Regions from separate parts of the Ruminococcus gauvreauii genome, predicted to be linked through region 2. Evidence: riboswitches for the same ligand, from Rfam matches in the RefSeq annotation. Region 2 holds a riboswitch; the other holds the start of a gene.

Region 1 (11,535 bases), 480 kb from region 2:
GATGTTAAAATGTACTCCGGGACAATTCACGAGATAAGGCTTGCCTGATGGGCCCCGCTCTGTAAGAACCTCCCCCGGTCCAATCCCGAACATATCCCTGAGCCCGTATTTCAGCAGCCTCAGACCGGCTGTGTGTTCCTGTTTCCTGCCGCTGCGCTTTTGGCTCTCCGGGATCTTTACCGCATATATGGCGGTCACTTCGTTACACACGTCTCACTTTCCCTCATCACTTCCTCCAGAAACCTGGACGGCTCCTGTTTTTTTTCATATTTCTTTTTCGTACTGAAAAGATGCAGCGTCTCTGACGCCCTCGTCATCCCCACATACAGAAGCCTTCGCTCTTCTTCAACCTCTTCCGGGAGCACAGCTTTGTGGTAAGGTATCGTTCCCTCATTGATATCCATAATATACACATGCGGATATTCCAGTCCTTTCGCACCGTGCAGCGTGGAAATCGTGATTCCGCCCTCCTGCTTCTTTGATTTCTGTTTTCTGAGCTCGAGGGTATAGTCCTGAATATAGGTGCACCACTCTTCGAAGGTCCGGTACTTACGCGCGCTCTGTTGAAGTTCATCCATTACGTCGTTCAGCTCTTCCGGCTTCATCTTACGATACCCGGCATATTCACGGATGTATTCATTATAACCGATACCGCAGCGGATATAGTTGATCGCCGCAAACGGCGGCATGCCCGCCAGGATCTTCAGGTCTTCCTCCAGTTTTTCAATCCTGTCACACATCCAGTCTTTTCCTTCATAGAACTGATACAGATGTTCGAAAGAGACTTCGCTCTCGTACAGCGCTTCCCTGGAAATATATCGGTTCGGCTTGTTTGCGATCTGAAGAAAGTCACTGCGCTGTCTTCCCCCCTTCGAAAGGCGGAGGTAGGACAGGATATGTACCGCGATCCAGTGTTCAAAAATATTGGGCAGGCCGTCTTTTACAGTAAATGGAAGATTATACTCCATCAGTCTGGAGACCGTGGGTCTGCTGCCCATGTTGGTGCGGAACAGCACGGCAATATCCTCACATGCCCCTCCGTTTTCTATCAGCTTTCGAATGCTCTCAAGCAGGTAATCCGTCTCTGCATTTTCATCCGGAAAAGTACACATCTCCACCGCTTTTCCTGCGGCGTTCGAAGTAGTCAGCTGTTTCTCAAACCGGGCAGAATTATGGCGGATCAGTCTCTGTGAGCACTTCACGATCGACGCGCTGCATCGGTAATTCTGATGCAGGATGATAGTTTTTCCAGACGGATAATCTTTCTGGAACCGAAACATCATCTCCGGCTTTGCTCCCCGGAAACGGTAGATCGACTGGTCGTCGTCCCCCACCGCAAACAGATTATTCTGCGGTGCAGCGAGCATTCTGATGATCCGGTACTGAAGCATATTGATATCCTGGAACTCGTCAATCTGAATATACTGAAAGTGTTCCTGCCATTTTTTCAGGATATCCGGACGCTTGATGAACAGCTCATAGCAGTATACCATCAAATCATCAAAGTCCAGCAGTTTTTTCCCGCAGAGGATCTCATGATACTTCCGGTAAATCTGCCGGAACATCTCCTCCGGGCAGCTTCCGGAATAGAAATGGTCAAGCGGCATCTGCTCTGTCTTTACCATGCTGATCTCCCGCTGAAGAAGCTCCAGCACATCCCTCTCATCCTCCGCTTCCAGGCCGCTGCCTGCAAGGAGTTCTCTTATTATCCTCTTTTTTTCTTCCTCACTGATGATATTACGCCCGCTCAGCCCATACGCCTGTTTCAGTATCCCATAGAAAAGACCGTGAAATGTCCCGAAGTGAACATTCGTATGTACAGCACCCCGCATACGTAAAAAGCGCTCCTTCATCTGGCTGGCAGCGGCTTTCGTAAAAGTCACTACCAGGATAGAAGAAGGAGACACTTTGTATGTTTCCGACAGATATGCAGTCCTTGCTGTGATCACAGCTGTTTTTCCTGATCCCGGTCCTGCCAGTACCAGCAATGGACCCTCTACATGATGGACTGCCTCTGTCTGTTCCTGATTAAATGTCATTAGCTTAACTTCTCGATCGCCGCCCGGATGCGCATGATTGTTTCCTCTTTTCCGAGTACTTCCATAATCTCCGTCGCACCTGCCGGTGTCATCTGTTTTCCTGATACTGCCGTTCGGATCGGCCACATCACAAATGCGTTTTTATAACCTTTATCCTTTACATACTCCGACAGTCTGGCATAGAGGGCATCATTGCTGTAATCATCCTGGCTTTCCAGCAGCGGCAGTACTTCCTGCAGAACACTCAGAGACGTCTCACTGTTTGTCTTTGATTTTTTATGCGTATACATGGACACATCATACTCCGGAACTTCTTCAAAGAAATCGATCAGCACTTTGATATCCGGATAAGTCTCAATTCGCGTCTTTACCATGGATGCGATCTTTTTCAGGTCATAATCTTTCGTGATCACTTCTTTGATACTGGGCAGGGCCTTTTCGTAGAAATCCTCTTCTTCCATTTTCTTGATATACTCACCGTTCATCCATTTCAGTTTGACCATGTCAAATACTGCCGGAGATTTGCTCATATGGCGGTAATCAAACGCCTCCACCAGCTCCTGAAGAGAATATATCTCGCGGTTTTCCTGAGGGCTCCATCCCAGAAGCGCCACATAATTGATAACTGCCTCGCTCAGGAATCCCTGTGAGATCAGATCCTCATAGGAGGAATGACCGCTGCGCTTGCTCAGCTTCTGATGTTCTTCATTCGTGATCAGCGGGCAGTGAACATAGACCGGTACTTCCCAGCCGAACGCCTCATACAGGCGGTTGTACTTCGGAGCAGATGACAGATATTCATTTCCTCTTACCACGTGAGTGATCCCCATCAGATGGTCATCCACGACATTTGCGAAATTATATGTCGGATAACCGTCAGACTTGATCAGTATCATATCGTCAAGTTCTGCATTCGGAACGGTAATGTTTCCATAGATTTCGTCATGGAACGTTGTGGTCCCTTCCTTCGGCATGTTGATGCGAATCACATAGGGCAGCCCTTTATCCAGTTTTTCCTGAACCTCTTCCGGCGTCAGGTGCAGACAGTGTTTGTCATATACGACGATATCCTTATCAGCCACACAGGTTCTGAGAGACTCGAGCCGTTCTTTATTACAAAAACAGTAATATGCGTCCCCCTGATCAATCAGCTGTTTTGCATATTTCATATAGATACCCCGGGCATTCCGCTCACTCTGCACGTATGGACCGCAGTCCTTCTCCCTTCCGGGTCCCTCGTCCGGAATCAGCCCGGTATGTTCAAGCGTCCGGTATATGATATCCAGCGCTCCCTCCTGAAAACGTTCCTGGTCTGTATCTTCGATCCTTAGCATAAAGTCTCCGCCCGCGTGTTTTGCGATCAGATAAGCATACAGTGCTGTACGGAGATTGCCCACATGCATTTTCCCGGTAGGACTGGGGGCAAACCGCGTTTTTACCTTTGTCATAATTCGTGTCTCTCCTCGTCAACTGTTTTTAAGCTTTAAGAAAGGCGTGGATTATTCTTCCACACCTTTTGTCTTTAAATATTCGACCACATCGCCGACTGTCAGCAGATCCGTCAAATCCTCAGATGGTATCTCGATCGAGTACTCTTCCTCCAGTGCCATAACCAGTTCAAACAGATCCAGTGAATCAGCACCCAGATCATCCTTGAATGATGTATCCGCAAAAATCGTATTGGCATCACAATTTAATTGCTCAGCAATAATTTCTTTCATTTTCTCAAACATATCCCGCTCTCCTTTATTCTCATTAAAAATTACTATATTATGGTCAAAGCATAGCTAGATTTTTATTATTTGTCAACCCATTTTTACAAATCGGGGCCGTATTTTTTTTACCTGCTTTTTTCCTGAAATTTAATCCCTCTCGATACACTGAGCGCAATCCCCATCTCCGTCATCAAAAACAGTACAGAGGTTCCCCCATAGCTTATGAATGGAAGCGTGATACCCGTCGTCGGGATCACATTGATCACAACACAGATATTCAGGATGACCTGCAGCGCAATATGCGCAAAAATCCCCGTTACGATCAGCGAACCGTACAGATCCCGTGCATTCTGTGCAATAAAAAACAAACGGTACAGCAGGTATGCAAACAGCAGGAGCAGCATCACGCCCCCGAAAATCCCGAGCTCCTCACAGACGATCGAAAAAATCATATCGTTCTGCGCCTCCGGTATGGTCCCCAGCTTCTGTGCGCTGTTGCCAAGCCCTTTTCCGAAAAGCCCGCCGGATCCGATCGCATACAGTGCCTGCATAACCTGATATCCGCCGTCGGCAGAGTATTCTTCCGGACGCAGCCATGCCAGCACGCGCCGGATACGGAAGCTCTGGCTGTTGTCGATCGTCGCTGCCAGATATCCGATAAAGATCGCCAGTATCCCCGCACCTGCCCCTGCAGTCGCGACGAACGGCGCTGTTTTCGGATGTGAGATAAAGATCAGGATGACCGTGATCCCTCCGATGATCAGACCGGTGCTCAGGTTATCCGTCAGGATATACGCACCGCCTGCCTGGAGCGCCCCCAGGAACAGGAGCACGGCCACCGCCTTTAGAGATTTCGCCTTTCTCCCCATGCTGATAATCACCACGGGCAGATATGTGATCACCGCAATCTTGGCGATCTCGGACGGCTGAAACTGAATACCGAGCTTCAGCCAGCGCCTGGCTCCGTTTACCTCAACGCCGAGCGGTGATTTTACAAGCGCCATCAGGACAAATGCCATCACAAAAATAAATCCGGACAATTTGATCAGTATATGGTAATCGATCCTTGACAGGATGACTGCAACCATAACGGACGCCAGGCTGATGAGTGCCTGTCTCCGGAAATAATACATATCATCGCCAAATTTCATATTTGATTCATAGGAACTGGTGCTGTACAGCATGACCAGCCCGAAACAAATCAGCAGAATCACGACTGCCAGCAGATTATAATCATAATAATCCGCCTTTTCACGCATTTTTTTGATAAATCCAGCAATTGCCTTGCGCATATGTAACCTCGTTTCTGTCATTCACGGATCTGTCTGACCCCAACATTATCAATTCATCATTATAACATCAAATGCCCAATAAAAAAACTCTTTATTTCACAGCATACTTCATAAGCCCCCAGAACCCCGTCTTCTTGTCTTCTTCTCCCAGGTAGATTCTGTGAACCAGGGCAGGGTCATCCGTGATCACACCGTCGGCCCCATATGTGATCATGCGCTGTACATCACCCGGGTAATTCACCGTCCATGCGTGTACTTCTTTACCGCAGGCATGGGCCTCTTTTACAAACCAGCGGGTTACGTACGTATGCTTCACACTGAAAAGGTCGGCACACTCGATATCCCTGATACTTCCATACGTCATGGTCATGATATATCCCGTCTTTATGTCCGGGTTCAGCTCTTTTGCCTGCTTTAAGAATCCATAGTTCATGGAGGTGAGGATACACTGGTCTTCAAAATCGTTATCCTCGATGCACTTGATCACCTTACTGACGATATTTTTATTGTGGCCGTTACTCTTCACTTCAATATTCAGGCGGATCTTTCCCCTGCTGTATTTTATGATCTCATCGAGCGTCGGGACTTTCTCACCCAGAAAACGTTTATTGAACTTCACCCCCGCATCAAGCTGAGCCACCTCCTGGTATGCCATATCCCAGACATTGGCATTCAATCCGGTGGTCCTTTTCAGATTGTTGTCATGCAGCAGCACCAGAATATCATCCTTTGTCTCCTGGACATCGATCTCTGCATAATCGGACATCGATGCAACCGCATATTCCATGGCACTCATCGTATTTTCAGGCGCCATAAGAGCACCGCCCCGGTGTGCGGTCACGCTGAAGGAGCTGAGCACCATGTTATTGACATTTCCGCGCGCCAGATTCACATACAGAATTCCCCCGGCCTCCGCAGCGATCAGGAATGACGTGGCGAGATATGCCATCGACCTGCGGCGAAACACACGGTACTTCCCTCTGTTTTTCTGTGAAATCCGTTTCAAATACTGTTTTCCCCGCCGCGGAAAATATATCCCTCCCACCGCCAGAAGCCCGAAAATTATGCCTGCCGACCCGGCACATAAACCGATTATGCTCTTTGCGCCGTTGCCGTATGTCAGCACACCGCTGATTCTGAACGACGGTTTCATAAAGATGATGATGATACCGACGATCAGCGCAACGGCCATCAGATAAGCCGCTGCCGTCACGGCAAGCACGAGTATCTGCATCAGCACAACACCCGCAACACTTTTGCCAAAGTGACGCTTCAGCCGGACAGCGGCCAACTTGATTCCCAGGCGTATCCTGCGGTTTTCCGTTATACAATATGGTAATGAAAATGTGATAATGACGGATCCTGCCACGATGATCACACACAGCAGCACCAGCAGCCATGTTACCGGGAAAACCTTATAAATCTGGATCGCTGTAAACTCCAGAATCTTTACGTTGGCGATCTCCCAGATAATAAAATGCAGCCCCAGAAACGGCATCGTTCCAAGCATGTAGATGCTCCAGAAAACCGGATGGTGCCGGATAAACAGGAAGCTGTTTGTGATTCCGTTTTTAATGATTCCCGGCACGTACGTTTTTTCATTAAGCATGGAACACTGTATGCACCAGAATACCGCCGATATCTCCAGCAGCACCGCAAAAGCCATGCAGAGCAGTATCACCGCCAGAAGAATCAGCGTCAATGGATGGCAGATAAATTTTACGAAGTTTTCTGCCGTCAGATAACTGTATTTCTGCTGTTTTAAAGAGATGCTGATAAACCAGTCCGTCAGGCGAATGATGACAGCACTCGTCGCAACCCGATAGATAAGTTCAAACAGAAACAGGCTGATTCCATTTAATTTCCATATCCGGTATACATCTTTTAAGAACGTTCTCATCAGTTTCTCGCATCCTTTTCAAGTCTCAGTCCTGTCAGCACAGCAAAATCCTTTCCAGGTCATCCGGTACATATATCCTGTTCTTAAAAAATCTGCCTGCTTCTTTTGTGTACCGGTCTTTTCGGTGTTTGAGGTCACTGTCCTCCGTATGGTACAGAATCAGATTCTGTATTCCCAGTTCCTGTGCCGTTCTTCCCGCATCAAGAGCCGTGCTGTGATGTTTTTCATACGGCTTAAACGTATCTTTTTCCTCATCGAGGCAAAATGCCTCGCTGAGCATCCACTCTCCGTTCTCCGCATAGGAACGGTTGCGTTCATTAAACGGTTCATCTCCCAGACAGACCAGTTTTTTCCCATCCGGAAGTATAGCGGTGAAGCCAAACTGTTTTTTCTTGGTGGAGTCAATATCAAAAAAACGCAGTTTGAAACCTGCTGCCTGTTCCTTCTGTCCCTCTTCTACCTTCGTGATCCATATGCGTTTGTCGAACATTTTTGTAAACTTTCCGGGAAGCAGCTGCATACAGAAACTGCGGATCATATCTGCCAGTTCCGTGTGACAGTATATCACGAAGTCTCCTTCATATGTACCGCTTTTCATCATCGCCGAAATTTTGCGTACGACCCATATCACACCGAGCACATGGTCTGTATGTCCATGGGAGACAAACATCGCATGTAAGTTTTCAAACGGTATTCCGGCTTTCTCCATCTGCGCCAGAATACCGTTTCCTCCGCCTGCATCCACAAGCAGGCAGTCCTCCTGATTCCTGAGCACAAAGCATGTATTATAACATCTGGTCACCATTGCGTTTCCAGTTCCAAGCATAATCAATTCTGTCTTACTCAACTTTTGTTTTCCCCTTAATTTTACTCGTTGTTTACATTGTAGCCCAGCTTGATTGGATGTGCAAGGCTATCTTTCAGGTACACAAATGTAAAACGCACATTTTATATCCCCCGTCATAACATATAATAAATGAAATTCATGAAAGGACTATCATAATCTATGGATCGATATGCTATGAATCGTACCGATTGCCGCGGCCGATGTCAAAGGCCTCCGGTTACGTGCAGTCCCGTCCGTCCGGAACGTCCGGACAGAGAATGCACCTGTCATAAAGATACTCCGTGCAATACCAGTTATGATATATATGCAATTGCAGATAAACTTCCTGTCGGCATGGCTTTTGTGGCCAGTCAGAAATTCAAAACTACTTTCGAGCCCTGTAAAGGACTTAAAATGGGAACAATCTTCCCCGAACTGTGCAAACCGTTCTGCGGAAAGCGAGGTGGATGCCGATGAATGCAAAGACACCTTCACGTACTCAGCTGATGCAGTGGATCAACGAAACGAGCTTTGCCGTCGACGATCTTCTTCTGTATCTGGATAGTCATCCCGACGATGAGCAGGCACTCGACTGTTACCGTGAATACGTTCGCATGCGCAAAGATGCCGTGAACGAATATGCCAGATGTTACGCGCCATTGACCATCGATACCGCGGACGAACAGAAGGATTGCTCCTGGCAGTGGGTATCACAGCCATGGCCGTGGGAAAAGAAAGGAGGCTGCCGCTGACCTATGTGGAATTATGAGAAACGACTTCAATACCCGGTAAATATTACCACAACGAATGCCAGTCTTGCACAGGCAATCATCAGTCAGTTTGGAGGTCCGGATGGTTCTGTTATATGATTCCAATCTTTTCCTTTTATGATAAAATTATGATTTTTAAAAATATTCTTGACTGTTTTAACCTTCGGATGTTATACTCGCCTCATAAAGTAAACAGGGTCTTCATTACTGACGGATAAGTGGGTTACCACAGGGGAATGAAGTACTATCAAAACAGCCGACCGTCTGGGCAGCATCTTTTTCCTTGATGTTGTCCTTTTTTATTGGTTAAACATCGGAACATGATGCCTCACACGCAAAAACAGGAGGATATTAGTAATGTTTACACAATGGAACAGTTTTAAACCGGGTAAATGGCAGGAAAGCATCGACGTGCGTGATTTCATCCAGAAAAATTACACACCGTATGAAGGCGACGATTCTTTCCTTACTCCCGCCACGGAGCGAACAGAAAAATTGCTGCATAAGTTCGAAAATCTGCTCTCTCTGGAACGGGAATTCGGAGGTGTTCTGGATATCGACACACAGACTGTCACTTCTCTTCTGAACTATAAGCCCGGCTATCTGGACAAAGATAATGAACTGATCGTAGGTCTCCAGACTGACCGTCCTTTAAAACGCGGCGTAAATCCGTTCGGAGGACTTCGCATGACGCGTGATGCCTGCAAAGCCTATGGATATGAACTGTCCCAGAAGGTCGAAGATGAATTTCAGTACCGTACCACCCACAACGACGGCGTTTTCCGTGTATACAACAAAGAGACGAAAGCCGCACGCCACTGCGGACTGATCACCGGCCTCCCTGATGCCTACGGACGCGGCCGTATCATCGGCGACTACCGCCGCGTTGCTCTGTATGGTATCGACCGTCTGATCGAAGAGAAACAGAAGGATAAAGACGCTCTGAGCCTGGAACTGATGGATGTTGATCATATCCGTCAGCTGGAAGAGCTGTACCAGCAGATAAACTTTCTCGGCAAGCTGCGTGACATGGCTGCACTCTACGGCTTTGACATCACGAAGCCGGCGGGAACTGCACAGGAAGCTGTCCAGTGGCTGTATTTCGGATACCTGGGATCGATCAAGGAACAAAACGGCGCTGCGATGAGCCTCGGACGCGTCTCCACCTTCCTGGATATCTATTTCGAGCGCGATATGGCTGCCGGAGCCCTGACAGAGGCACAGGCACAGGAGCTGATGGATGATTTTGTTATGAAACTGCGTATGGCGCGCCATCTTCGTACACCGGATTACAATGAACTGTTCGGCGGCGATCCCATGTGGATTACCGAGGCTCTCGGGGGTACCGGTGAAGACGGCCGTACTCTCGTAACCAGAAATACATTCCGCATGATGCATACCCTGTACAACCTGAAACCGTCTGCAGAACCAAACCTGACTGTTCTGTGGTCCAAAGACCTGCCCGAAGCATTCAAGAAATTCTGTGCTAAGGTTTCCTGTGACACAGACGCGCTCCAGTATGAGAATGATGACCTGATGCGTCCGCAGTTCGGCGATGACTATGCGATCGCATGCTGTGTCTCCGCCATGCGCATCGGCAAGGAAATGCAGTTCTTCGGCGCCCGCGCCAACCTGGCAAAAATGCTGATGATGGCACTCAACGGCGGGAAAGACGAGAAACAGAATATGCAGCTCGGTCCGGTGCATGAGCCGTATCAGGGGGAATACCTGGAATATGACAAGGTACTGGAACTGCTTGATCTCTACCGTCCATGGGTTGCCAAAATGTATGCCAACACCATGAACGTGATCCACTATATGCATGACAAATATGCCTATGAAAAGACTCAGATGGCACTGCACGACACCCAGGTACACCGCTATATGTCCTTCGGAGTCGCAGGCATGAGCGTTCTGGCTGACTCACTGTCTGCCGTCAAACACGCAAGGGTAAAATGTATCCGTGATGAAAAAACCGGACTGATCACTGATTTTGAGATTGAGGGTGAATATCCGGCTTTCGGAAATGATGATGACCGTGTAGACAGCATCGCATGCGAACAGATGGAACTGTTCTATCATGAACTGACGAAGACACCACTGTACCGGGGCGCAGAGCATACCCTGTCCATCCTGACAATCACCTCAAATGTCGTATACGGAAAGAAGACAGGTTCTACTCCGGACGGACGGAAGAGCGGCGAACCATTTGCTCCGGGAGCAAACCCAATGCACGGCCGTGAAAAGAACGGCGCACTCGCAGCACTCAATTCCGTTGCAAAGCTTTCCTACCGCTACTGTAAAGACGGAATCTCCAATACATTTTCCATTGTTCCGCAGGCACTTGGAAAATCCGAAGACGAGCGGTATGACAACCTGGTCTCCATCCTCGACGGCTACTTCGGTCAGATGGCCCATCATCTGAACGTCAACGTCATGAACCGGGAAACACTGATTGATGCCTACCATAATCCGGAAAAATACCCGAATCTGACGATCCGTGTCTCCGGTTATGCAGTAAACTTCTATAAACTCAGCCGTGAACAGCAAAGAGAGGTTATTTCACGGACCTTCCATGAGGCGATGTAATGGAAACCGCGGGTTACATCCATTCCTTTCAATCCATGGGGGCTGTCGACGGACCCGGACTTCGCTATGTTATCTTTCTGCAGGGCTGTCCGCTGCGCTGCGCGTACTGCCACAATCCGGACACATGGGAATTTGGCCGGGGCACTCCTTACAGTCCAGGAGAAGTCCTGATGAAAATCCAGCGCTACCGGCCGTACCTTAAAAATGGCGGGGTAACCGTCACAGGCGGTGAACCGCTGTCACAGCCGGAATTTACTGCTGAACTCTTCCGCCTGTTAAAGGAGGAGGGCTTTCACACGGCACTTGATACGAGCGGAATAGGCAGCCTGGAAATGGCCGGGGAAGTACTTTCTCATACAGACCTGGTACTGGCGGATGTAAAGTTTCTGTCAAGTGCGGATTAT
Region 2 (11,535 bases):
GATTGGAATTATCAAGGTACTGGGATGCAGTCTCGCAAATATCCGTACGCTGTTCCTTGCGGAAGCTGCATTTATCGGATTTCTGGGTGGGATGGCAGGTCTGGCCCTGAGCTATCTGATCTCTTGGGCGCTAAACCATTTTGGGGCGGCCATCGGAGAGTATATGACGGGGAATTCCAATGCAAGTGTTTCCTATATTCCGGTCTGGCTTGCAGGACTCGCGTTGATTTTTGCCATATGTGTCGGGATTGTTGCCGGATTCTTTCCTGCACTCCGGGCAACGCGGCTGAGCCCGCTTGCTGCGATTCGAAATGAATAAAGAAAAATGACGCACTGACTGCGTCATTTTTTTTGTGGCTGTGAGAATGCGGCGCCGTGCATCATGAATTGTTCTGCCATGGCAGCCACCTTATCAGGCGGGGTGAGCATTTCTTCGTCGAGCCAGTGACGGAGGAGTCCGATGCACCCTGCGCTCGTGTAGGCGTAGAAATACTCCAGTTGTTTTGGCGTTGTGCCGGTGAAGAACTGAGGATATGTTTTCTGGTAAACCTCGTAACCGAGATGAATGAGATGAAGTACAAAGTCTTTATCTCCGTAATCCCCCAGTGTTACCGTGCAGATATCGGCATTATCCTTGAGGCATGTAAAAATTCCGGCTGTTATCTTCGAGGGAGTAAGAGGTTCGGATTCCGACTGAAGCAGAGGATTCAGTGCATTCTTAAAGTCGAGCAGCATCTCAGCTTCCAGCTTTTTCAGAAGGTCGTTGATATTGGAATAATGGGAATAAAAGGTGCCTCGATTGATGCCTGCTGCTGAGCAGAGTTCTGTTATGGAGATGCTCTGAATGGGTTTTTCACGAAGCAGATTCATAAATGCCTTTCTGATCAGCATTTTAGTCACACGGACCCTGTGATCACCGCCATTGCTTTTCTTGTTTTCCATGAAATTTCTCCTTAAGAGTAGTTGATAGACATTAAATAACCGAGTGTTCGGATATACAACACTGTGTGGGAATCTGATGATTGTATTCAATATCCAGATTTAGTATAATACAAATAAGAAAGATAATCAACATATTGTACGAAAAGATTGTGAGGTGTTTAGTATGAAGCGTCTCTATATCATAACAGGTGCTGCCGGGCACCTGGGTAATACACTGATCCGTATTCTGCTAAAGCGCGGAGAAGAGGTACGGGGACTGATTCTGCCCGGAGAGCCGGCATGGATGAAGGAAACAGTCAGGTATGTGGAAGGAGATATTCGAAAGAAAGACAGTCTTCAGCCGCTGTTTTCCGATATCAGGCACAGGGATGTGATCGTTATTCACACCGCAGGTATTGTCGATATCTCGGATGAGGCTCCCGGCATGATGCAGCAGGTCAACGTCGGAGGAACAAAACATGTGATTGAACTGTGCCGGGAACATCAAGTACAAAGACTTGTCTATGTCAGCTCCGTACATGCGATACCGGAACACAGCAAATATGCTGTGCAAAAGGAAGTGAGGGAATTTTCGGCGGATCTCGTGGTTGGGGGATATGCCAAAACAAAGGCGGAGGCGACGCAGGCAGTGATGGATGCGGCTCATTCCGGGCTGGACGCAGTGATTGTACATCCATCCGGGATTTTGGGTCCGTACAATGGGGCGAAAAATTATCTTGTTCAGCTGGTAAATGACTATATCAGGGGGAAGCTTCCGGCGTGCGTGCATGGAGGATATGATTTTGTAGATGTCCGGGATGTCGCGGGAGGATGCCTGCGGGCGGCACAGAAAGGCAGGACGGGGGAGTGCTATATACTGTCTAACCGGTACTATGAAGTCACGGAAGTCCTTAAAATGGCGAGAAGCATTGTTGGAGGGAAAAAAATACCGACGCTTCCGCTTTGGATTGCGAAAGCGTCGGTTCCCTTGATCTGCCGGATCGCCAGGCTGAAGAAGAGACGGCCGCTGTATACCAGATACTCTTTATACGCATTGACCAGCAATGGAAGGTTTAGCCACGACAAGGCCACCGCAGAACTAAATTATAAACCAAGAGACCTGTATGTGACCATATCGGATACGATACGCTGGCTGTCAAAATATCAGTCTTTTGCTGAGATCCAGTAATAGGGAAGTGCTACAAAAACAATTCCGCCGATCATGTTGCCGAGCGTGACAAAGAAGAGGTCGGTTATGTAATAGTTGACAGAGATCGTAGCATCTGCTGTGAGCGGATGCAGAAGGCCGACGCCGATGATACTCATGTTAGCGATGCTGTGCTCGAAACCGCACATCATAAAGAGAAAGATACACCATAAAATCATGATGAGCTTTGCGGCCTCCGACTGCATTTTGATGCTGCACCATACGGCCAGGCAGACGAGAATATTACACAGAATACCTCGGGTGATCATCTCAAGAGGGCTTAGCGATAATTTTGCGGCGGAGACCGTTGCGAAATAAGACACGACATCGGAATTTTTTGTGAGCCCGGTCATGTGATAGAGGATGACAGCGATCCAGCTTCCGATGAGATTGCCGAAAAAGCAGATGATCCATAATTTTATTGTGTCAAACCAGCTGACCTTTTTTGCGAAAGAAGCACACGCCATTACGAAGTTATTACCAGTGAACAGTTCACTGCCTGCCATAACGACAAGGCTGAGGGCCGATGCAAACGAAAGGGAAGAGATCAGTTTTGCAGTTGCAGCGTTGTCTGCGATCATGATACCGCCGATTGTCATACATACGAAGCTGCCGAATGCAATGAACATTCCGGCGATTACGGAAGCCATCAGGTATCCCCATGGATTCTTTTTCAGAAGATTTGTTTTATTGCATCCTGCATTTACCACGTCAGAATAAGCAGATTGGAACATAATATTACCTCCTAAAAATACAAATAAAAGGGTGTAGAATTTTCTACACCCTTTTGTGATTGTCGTGGTACTCTAGAACAGACCGGAAATCTTTCCCGAACTGTCTACATCAATGCGCTCTGCCGCAGGTACTTTCGGAAGCCCCGGCATTGTCATGATTTCTCCTGTCAGTGCCACGATAAAGCCTGCGCCTGCGGAAATTTTGAGGTTTCTTACAGTAACATCAAAATCGGCAGGAGCACCCAGTTTATTCTGATCATCAGTAAAGCTGTACTGTGTTTTGGCAACACAGATCGGACAGTTTCCAAAGCCCATTGCTTCCAGTTCCTGGGCCTGTTTCTGTGCGTTTGCAGTCAGGACGGCACCGTTTCCGTGATAAATCTTTCTAACGATCTGATTCAGCTTATCTTCGATGCTGCCTTCCAGTTCATACGAATAATGGAATTCGCTTGGCTCTTCCACGAGACGGATGACCTCTTTTGCGAGTGCGACGCCGCCTTCGCCGCCTTTGGCCCAGACTTCGGAGAGTGCAACGTTGACGCCGAGCTCACGGCATTTGGATTCCACAAGGTCGAGTTCTGCCTTGGTATCTGTCGGGAATGCATTGATTGCAACAACACACGGAAGACCATATACGTTTTTGATATTTCCAACATGCTGGAGCAGATTCGGAAGACCTTTTTCCAGTGCTTCCAGGTTTTCGTTGTTCAGATCGGCTTTCTGAACACCGCCGTTGTATTTCAGAGCGCGGACGGTGGCTACAATGACAACAGCCGAAGGTGTCAGGCCGGCCATACGGCATTTGATATCGAGGAACTTCTCAGCCCCGAGGTCAGCGCCGAATCCCGCTTCTGTGATCGCGTAATCTCCCAGTTTCAGAGCCATCTTGGTTGCAATGACAGAGTTGCAGCCGTGCGCGATATTGGCAAATGGTCCGCCGTGTACGATGGCCGGAACGTGTTCCAGCGTCTGAACCAGATTTGGTTTCAGTGCATCTTTCAGCAGTGCACACATAGCTCCCTGAGCATTCAGGTCGCCTGCAGTTACCGGTTTCTGCTCTGCGACGCTTCCATAAGTATAGCCTACGATAATGCGGGAGAGACGCTGTTTTAAGTCGTCGATATCCCTTGCAAGACAGAGGACAGCCATGATCTCTGATGCAACTGTGATATCATATCCGTCTTCGCGCGGCATACCGTTTGTCTTGCCTCCAAGACCGTTTACGATATTACGCAGCTGACGGTCGTTCATATCCACACATCTTCTCCAGGTAATCTTACGAGGGTCAATATTCAAAGCATTGCCCTGGAAAATGTGGTTGTCGATCATAGCAGCCAGAAGATTGTTGGCAGCTCCGATGGCGTGAAAATCACCAGTGAAATGCAGGTTGATATCTTCCATTGGGACTACCTGAGCATATCCGCCTCCTGCAGCGCCGCCTTTTACACCAAAGACCGGTCCGAGAGATGGTTCGCGGAGTGCAACCATAACATTTTTACCCAGTTTCTGCAGTCCGTCAGCGAGCCCCACTGTCGTTGTTGTTTTGCCCTCTCCTGCAGGAGTCGGGTTGATCGCAGTTACCAGGACCAGTTTTCCGTTGGGGGCATCAGATTCCTGCAATAAATTGTAATCAATTTTTGCTTTGTACTTACCGTATTGTTCGAGGTATTTATCATCAATCCCCGCTTTCTGTGCAATTTCGGTAATTGGCGTCATTGTACTCTCCTGAGCAATTTCAATGTCTGATTTGAATCCCATAGTAAAATTCTCCTTTCACTTCACTGAGTGGTGTTGTGCGCATCCAGCTATCTGTACAGCTATGTATGTTGCTACATGTTTAAACTGTTTAGGATAAAAAAGGACAACACATGTAATCACTATTACAAATGTTGCCCAGACGGTCGGCTTGCGCGAAGTCATGATTCCACAGTGGTAACCCACAATTATCCGTCAGTTATCAAGACTCCATATTTGATTTATGAGTTCATGTTAGCATGGGGGAAAATGAATGTCAACCGTTTCTTAAACCTGTTTGCAAAATGCGTAGTATCATTAAATTTGTGGTAAAAAAGAAGAATATTATGATAAAAAAGTAATATAGTCATAAGAAATACTGGAATATAATATTGTAAAAGAAATGTAATAATTGTATAATAACGTTAAACTTTATTAAAAAAATCAGACTGATGAAATATTCTGCAGGTTGAAGGATGCAGAATAAGGGGGAGGATCATGAAACAAAATTTAGTAAGAAGGTGGAAACAAGCTCTGGCCATGCTATTAATTCTCTTCATGGTAGTTTTGACAGTTCCTGAGCTGGTGTTCGGAGAAACGTATGCGGGTCATGCTGTGCAGGGACAGGGAGAGAATGATGTGCGCGAGCAGGAAGGAGCGGAGCTTCCTGAATTAGATGATGAAGATGAGCAGGATCCGGAGACGACGGAGCAACCGGATCCATCTGTTACTGACCAGCCGGAAGTGACTGAGGAGCCGGATATCACGGAAGAACCGAATATCACGGAAGAACCGCAGGATGAAGAGACTCCTGCGGTCACAGAGACACCTGCTGATGAAACAGGGGGGCCGGAGGAAGAACCTGAGGATTTGTTGGCGGCGAAGGCAAAAGCCGGATGGGTCACGGAAACTAATGGGGATCTCAGATATCGGTTTCCGGATGGAAGTTATTCAAAACTGGGTTGGAAAGAAATTGGAGATTACTGGTATCATTTTGATGCGCAAGGCACGCTTGAAACAGGCTGGATCACAATTCCGAGCGGTACCTATTATCTGACGGAGTCGGGCGCTCCGGGAGAAAAGGGAGCGATGCTGACCGGCTGGCAGAACATAGCCGGCAATACCTATTATTTTGAAGAGTCAGGTTCGGTTGAGGGAAAGATGTACACCGGCTGGCAGAACATATCCTACAGAAGATATTATTTTGAAGAGTCAGGTGAAGATGTCGGGAAGGTGTATACCGGCTGGCAGACGATCGGAAAAAACACCTATTATTTCCAGATCGGAGGAGGAGCCGGGGAACGCGGAAGGATGTATACGGGCTGGTGGACACTCGGAAAAAACACCTATTATTTTCAGATGGGCGGAGACGCCGGTCAAAGGGGTAAGATGTATACCGGCTGGCGGACCATGAACAACAGAGTCTATTACTTCCAGATAGGAAATGCTGATGGAAATGCCGGCAAGCTGAATACCGGCTGGCGCCTGATGAATGGAAAGAGATATTATTTCCAGATCGGAGGAGGAGCCGGAGAGCGCGGCAGGCTGTATACGGGATTCCGGACGCTCGGGAATAATACCCATTATTTCCAGATGGGCGGAAACGCCGGTCAAAAGGGTCAGATGTATACGGGCTGGAGGACATTGGGAGATGACACCTATTATTTTCAGATAGGAAATGCTGATGGAAATATCGGCAAGATGTACACGGGCTGGAGGAATCTTGGTAAAAATAAGTACTATTTCGGCTCTGACGGTAAAATGTACCGCAATACCACAGTCAATGGAGTAGAGCTGGGACCTAACGGTGCCGCTGTACAGGGCAAGACTCTTAAAGCGTTTCTTGCCAATGCGCTGAAGCCGGTGGGGACAACCCTGTACATCTGGGGCGGAGGCCATGATGCCTATACCGGCGGTGATGCGCTTCGGAAGGGGGTAAACCCGAACTGGAAAAAATTCTATGATTCTCAGAATCGGAGTTATCGATATGACCCTAAAAATGAAAACATTCCAAAACATTACGGAAAAGGATTAGACTGCTCCGGTTATGTAGGCTGGTCGGTTTATAATACAGTAAACACGGACAGCAATCAGCAGAACTGTACGACAATATCCGGAGATACTCCGCGTCTATACGGTAATAGAGGGTGGGGAAGCTACGTGGACAGCACAACTTCGGCATCCTTTAAACCCGGTGATGTGGTCGGTTACAATGGACATGTCTGGATCGTGCTGGGTCAGTGCAGTGACAGCAGTGTCGTGATTCTGCACTGCACGCCGCAGGCAGGTGTGCAGATCAGCGGAACTGTCACAAGGGATAACGATCAGAACAGCGAGGCAATCAGACTTGCACAGACATATATGAAAAAGTTCAGGTCGCCATCTGCCAATAAGCCGGAACTTTCTCCGGTATGCAATATCACACCGTATTTGTATGGTCCGGGTTATGCAGGACTTCATCGGTTCCGGTGGGATTTAAGCGGATCGAAAATGCTGAGCGATCCGGATGGATATGCAGACAAAACTGCTGCGGACATCCTGGCGGATTTAGTGTAAGCATATTTTGATAATTCATATCAGAGCAGATGATTGGATTTATTTCCCATCATCTGCTCTTGTATTTTTGTGAAAAGGTATTGTAATCTATTTATAATAAACGTAAAATAGAGACTGAAAACGTCAGAAAAAGATAAATAATCCTGATTGGGGAGAGGGGAATTAATTTTGACACCACGATATGTAACATTAAGAGTAAAGCGTGCTCTGGCATTTGTACTGATCTTCTGTATGGCTGGTTTGACAGTTCCCGAGCAGGTGTTCGGGGCACAGGATGACAGTCAGGCAGTGGTTGAACAGGAAGAGAATGCAGAGCAGGCTCAGGGAGAGACAGAACTTCCCGAGGCGGATGATGAACATGGGCAGGACCCGGAAGTGACGGGAGAACCGGATCCGTCAGTCACGGCCCAGCCGGAGGAGACAGAAGAGCCGGACATCACACAGGAACCACAGGTGGAGGTAACTCCGGAAGTGACCATGGAGCCGGAGACCACGGTAACCCCTGAGGAAGGGGAGGCGGCACCCGAAGAACCGGAAGATTTCCTGACCGCACGGGTCAAAGCCGGGTGGGTTACAGATGCAAACGGTGAGCTCAGATATCGGTTTACAGATGGAAGCTATTCATCACCGGGATGGGAGGAAATCAGTAATCACTGGTATTATTTTGATTCAAGGGGCAGGCTGGAAACAGGCTGGATCACGATCAAAAGCGGCACCTATTATCTGACGGAGACAGGTGCTCCTGGGGTAAAAGGAGCGATGCTGACCGGTTGGCAGAATATAGCCGGAAATACCTATTATTTTGAAGAGTCGGGTTCAGTTGAGGGGAAGATGAATACCGGCTGGCAGGACATATCCTATAAGAGATATTATTTTGAGAAGTCGGGGAAGAATGCCGGCGCGATGCTGACCGGCTGGCAGACGATCGGAAATAATACATACTATCTCCAGGTCGGAGGAGGGACCGGAGAGCGCGGAAAGCTGTACACGGGCTGGCGGATGATGAACAACAAAGTTTATTACTTCCAGAAAGGGAACGCCGATGGAAATATCGGCAGAATGTATACGGGCTGGCGGACGATCAACGACAAGGTCTATTATTTCCAGATGGGGGGAGGCGCCGGAGAGCGCGGGAAGATGTATACCGGTTGGCATACGCTCGGAAAGAATACCCATTACTTCCAAATGGGCGGAGAAAATGGCGAGAAGGGTCAGATGTATACGGGCTGGCGGACGATGAATAACAAAGTCTATTACTTCCAGAAAGGGAATGCCGATGGAAATATCGGTAAAATGTATACCGGACAGCGCACGATTAACGACAAGGTCTATTACTTCCAGATGGGCGGAGAAACCGGAGAGCGCGGGAAGATGTATACGGGCTGGAGGACGCTCGGAAAAAATACCTATTATTTTCAAATGGGCGGGAAAGCTGGTCAAAAAGGCCAGATGTATACGGGCTGGCGGACGATGAATAACAAGGTTTACTACTTCCAGATGGGGAATGGTGATGGAAACATTGGTAAACTGAACACCGGATGGCGGCTGATGAACGGCAAACGATACTATTTTCAGATCGGAGGAAAAGCCGGAGAGCGGGGCAAATTGTATACGGGATTCCGGACGCTCGGGAAAAATACTCACTATTTTCAGATAGGCGGGGAATATGGACAGAAAGGTCAGATGTATACGGGCTGGAGGACTCTGAACAATAACGTCTATTACTTCCAGAAGGGAAATGCCGATGGAAATATCGGTAAAATGTATACGGGCTGGAGGACAATAGAAAGTAGTAAGTATTATTTCGGTACTGACGGCAGGATGCGCCGTAACACTACTGTTGATGGGATTGTGTTGGGCCCTAATGGTGCGGCAATTCAGAGCAGGACACTCAAATCGTTTCTTGCCAATGCGCTGAAAGCAGTGGGTACAACCCTGTATATCTGGGGCGGAGGCCATGATGACTGGACAGGCGGCGACGCGGTCCGGATTGGCGTGAATCCTAACTGGAAGAAATTCTATAATTCTCAGAATAAAAGTTATAACTATGACCAATATCGGTACCAATACAAGAAGGGGCTGGATTGTTCAGGGTACGTGGGCTGGGCTGTCTATAATACGGTGAATACTAAGAGTAACCAGGAGAGCTGTACCACAGTATCAGGAGATACTCCCCGCCTGTACGGAAACAGAGGGTGGGGAAGCTATGTGGACCGTACGACTTCTGCATCCTTTATGCCGGGGGATGTGGTCGGTTATGATGGACATGTCTGGATTGTACTGGGAAAATGCAGTGACGGGAGCTATGTGATTCTGCACTGCACACCGCAGGCAGGCGTACAGATCAGCGGAACCGTCACGAAAGGAAACAATCAGAACAGCCAGGCGATCAGGCTTGCAAAGGAATATATGAAGAAGTTCAGATCTCCATCTGCTAATAAACCGGAGCTTTCACCGGTATGTAATATCACGCCGTATTTATATGGTCCGAATTCGAAAGGACTTCACCGGTTCCGATGGGATCTCAGCGGATCCAGGATGCTGAGTGATCCGGATGGGTATGCCAAGAAATCTGCGGAACAGATACTGGCAGATTTAGTGTAAGTGTTAATAAAATAGGAAAGCGGATTACCGGATTTGATTCTGTGAATCTGCTTTCCTTTTTATGTCTATTGACATTACTTGGGGTGCTATATATTGTAATATATGGAGGATAACGATATAATATTATCAACCTATTATGATATGAGAAACTAACGGAGGTCCGGCATGGATACAGGCTTTTTAATAAAACAGGCGATTGAAGCGCAGAAGCAGGCATACGCTCCGTATTCCGGGTTTCGGGTCGGCGCGGCGATCCTGTGCACAGACGGAAGCATCTACACCGGGTGCAACGTAGAAAATGCTGCGTACTCCGCTTCGAACTGTGCGGAGCGGACAGCGGTCTTCAAGGCGGTGTCTGACGGAAGACACAGATTTCTTGCGATTGCGGTCGTGGGGAATCTGGAGGGCAGGGAGAACGAGAGGGAATTGTGTGCACCGTGCGGCGTGTGCAGGCAGGTACTCTCAGAGTTTACGGATGGGAGCCTGCGGGTTATCCTGGCCAGGTCCGAGACGGAATATGAGGAATATACGCTGAAAGAACTTCTGCCGCTGCAGTTTTCAAAAAAAAATCTGCAATAAAAATGTAATGAAAAAGCCCTTCCCTTTTTTGACGGTTATCTCTATAATGGTAAAAAGAGAGGGCTTTTATTATGCGAATGTATGATTTGATTGTAAAAAAGCGGGATAACAAAACGCTTACGAGAGAAGAAATCTCCTATATGATTCAGGGATACGTGAAGGACGAGATTCCGGATTATCAGATGGCGGCTATGCTGATGGCCGTTTACTTTCAGGGAATGACGGATGAGGAACTGGCGGACCTCACGGATATCATGGCGCATTCGGGGGATATGGTGGATCTGTCAGAGATTCCGGGCATCAAGGTGGACAAACACTCCACCGGAGGCGTTGGCGATAAAACGACGCTGATCGCTGCTCCGATCGCGGCAGCCTGCGGGGTCAGGATCGCCAAAATGTCCGGCAGAGGGCTTGGGCATACCGGAGGAACGGTGGATAAGCTGGAAGCGATTCCGGGATACCAGACCAGTATCGAACGGACTAGGTTTATCGAGATTGTAAAACGCCATGGGCTCAGTGTGATCGGACAGTCGGGCAATCTTGCACCTGCCGATAAAAAAATCTACGCACTCAGAGATGTCACGGCTACAGTGGAGAGCATACCCCTGATAGCTGCATCGATCATGAGCAAAAAGCTGGCGGCCGGCAGTGACTGTATACTGCTGGATGTCAAAGTGGGAAGCGGTGCATTTATGAAGAGTGCAGAAGATGCCATCGCCCTTGCGCAGAAAATGTCGGCGATCGGTGAAAAGGCAGGCAGAAGGGTGACTGCACTGATCACAGATATGGACCTGCCTCTTGGGAACTGCATAGGCAATTCGCTGGAGGTAGCGGAAGCAGCGGATACACTTCAGGGGAGGGGACCGGACGATCTGACGGAGATCTGCATCGAGCTGGCTGCATATATGATGGAACTGGCTGGGATTGGAACCGTTTCGGAGTGTAAGGCAAAAGCAAAACAGGCTGTTAAAGATGGAACAGCGATGAAAAAATTAGCGGAGATGGTAACTGCTCAGGGAGGAGACGCCTCCGTACTGTACCGCCCGGAACTGTTTGAGAAGGCAGCCATTTTATATGAAGTGAAAGCAGAGAAAGACGGTTATATCGTTCACATGGATGCTCAGGAATGCGGAGCGGTCTCCTGCATGCTTGGAGCAGGGCGCGAGACGAAAGAGAGCCGCATCGACTTTTCTGCGGGAA

What was found. Region 2 has a riboswitch for ZMP and ZTP ahead of NQ502_RS04500 (formate--tetrahydrofolate ligase). Riboswitches for the same ligand answer to the same signal wherever they lie in the genome.
Region 1: linked by a shared signal. The riboswitch ahead of pflB (formate C-acetyltransferase) and the one ahead of NQ502_RS04500 (formate--tetrahydrofolate ligase) in region 2 are both predicted to bind ZMP and ZTP.

What each region holds. Positions count from the first base shown of each region.
Region 1 covers NZ_CP102290.1:444,011-455,545, forward strand. The annotation lists gene NQ502_RS02160 (4'-phosphopantetheinyl transferase family protein) at 1-210, opposite strand, end outside; gene NQ502_RS02165 (ATP-dependent helicase) at 195-2,039, opposite strand; gene gltX (glutamate--tRNA ligase) at 2,039-3,487, opposite strand; gene acpP (acyl carrier protein) at 3,539-3,772, opposite strand; gene NQ502_RS02180 (FtsW/RodA/SpoVE family cell cycle protein) at 3,880-5,046, opposite strand; gene NQ502_RS02185 (glycerophosphodiester phosphodiesterase) at 5,138-6,946, opposite strand; gene NQ502_RS02190 (MBL fold metallo-hydrolase) at 6,981-7,793, opposite strand; gene NQ502_RS02195 (spore coat associated protein CotJA) at 8,127-8,249, shown strand; gene NQ502_RS02200 (spore coat protein CotJB) at 8,246-8,524, shown strand; partial or broken gene NQ502_RS02205 (manganese catalase family protein) at 8,528-8,635, shown strand; ZMP/ZTP riboswitch at 8,736-8,819, shown strand; gene pflB (formate C-acetyltransferase) at 8,900-11,131, shown strand; gene pflA (pyruvate formate-lyase-activating protein) at 11,131-11,535, shown strand, end outside.
Region 2 covers NZ_CP102290.1:920,935-932,469, reverse strand. The annotation lists gene NQ502_RS04520 (ABC transporter permease) at 1-319, shown strand, start outside; gene NQ502_RS04515 (TetR/AcrR family transcriptional regulator) at 343-942, opposite strand; gene NQ502_RS04510 (NAD-dependent epimerase/dehydratase family protein) at 1,106-2,110, shown strand; gene NQ502_RS04505 (formate/nitrite transporter family protein) at 2,086-2,862, opposite strand; gene NQ502_RS04500 (formate--tetrahydrofolate ligase) at 2,935-4,620, opposite strand; ZMP/ZTP riboswitch at 4,747-4,830, opposite strand; gene NQ502_RS04495 (N-acetylmuramoyl-L-alanine amidase family protein) at 5,095-7,152, shown strand; gene NQ502_RS04490 (hypothetical protein) at 7,321-9,756, shown strand; gene NQ502_RS04485 (cytidine deaminase) at 9,922-10,335, shown strand; gene NQ502_RS04480 (pyrimidine-nucleoside phosphorylase) at 10,407-11,535, shown strand, end outside.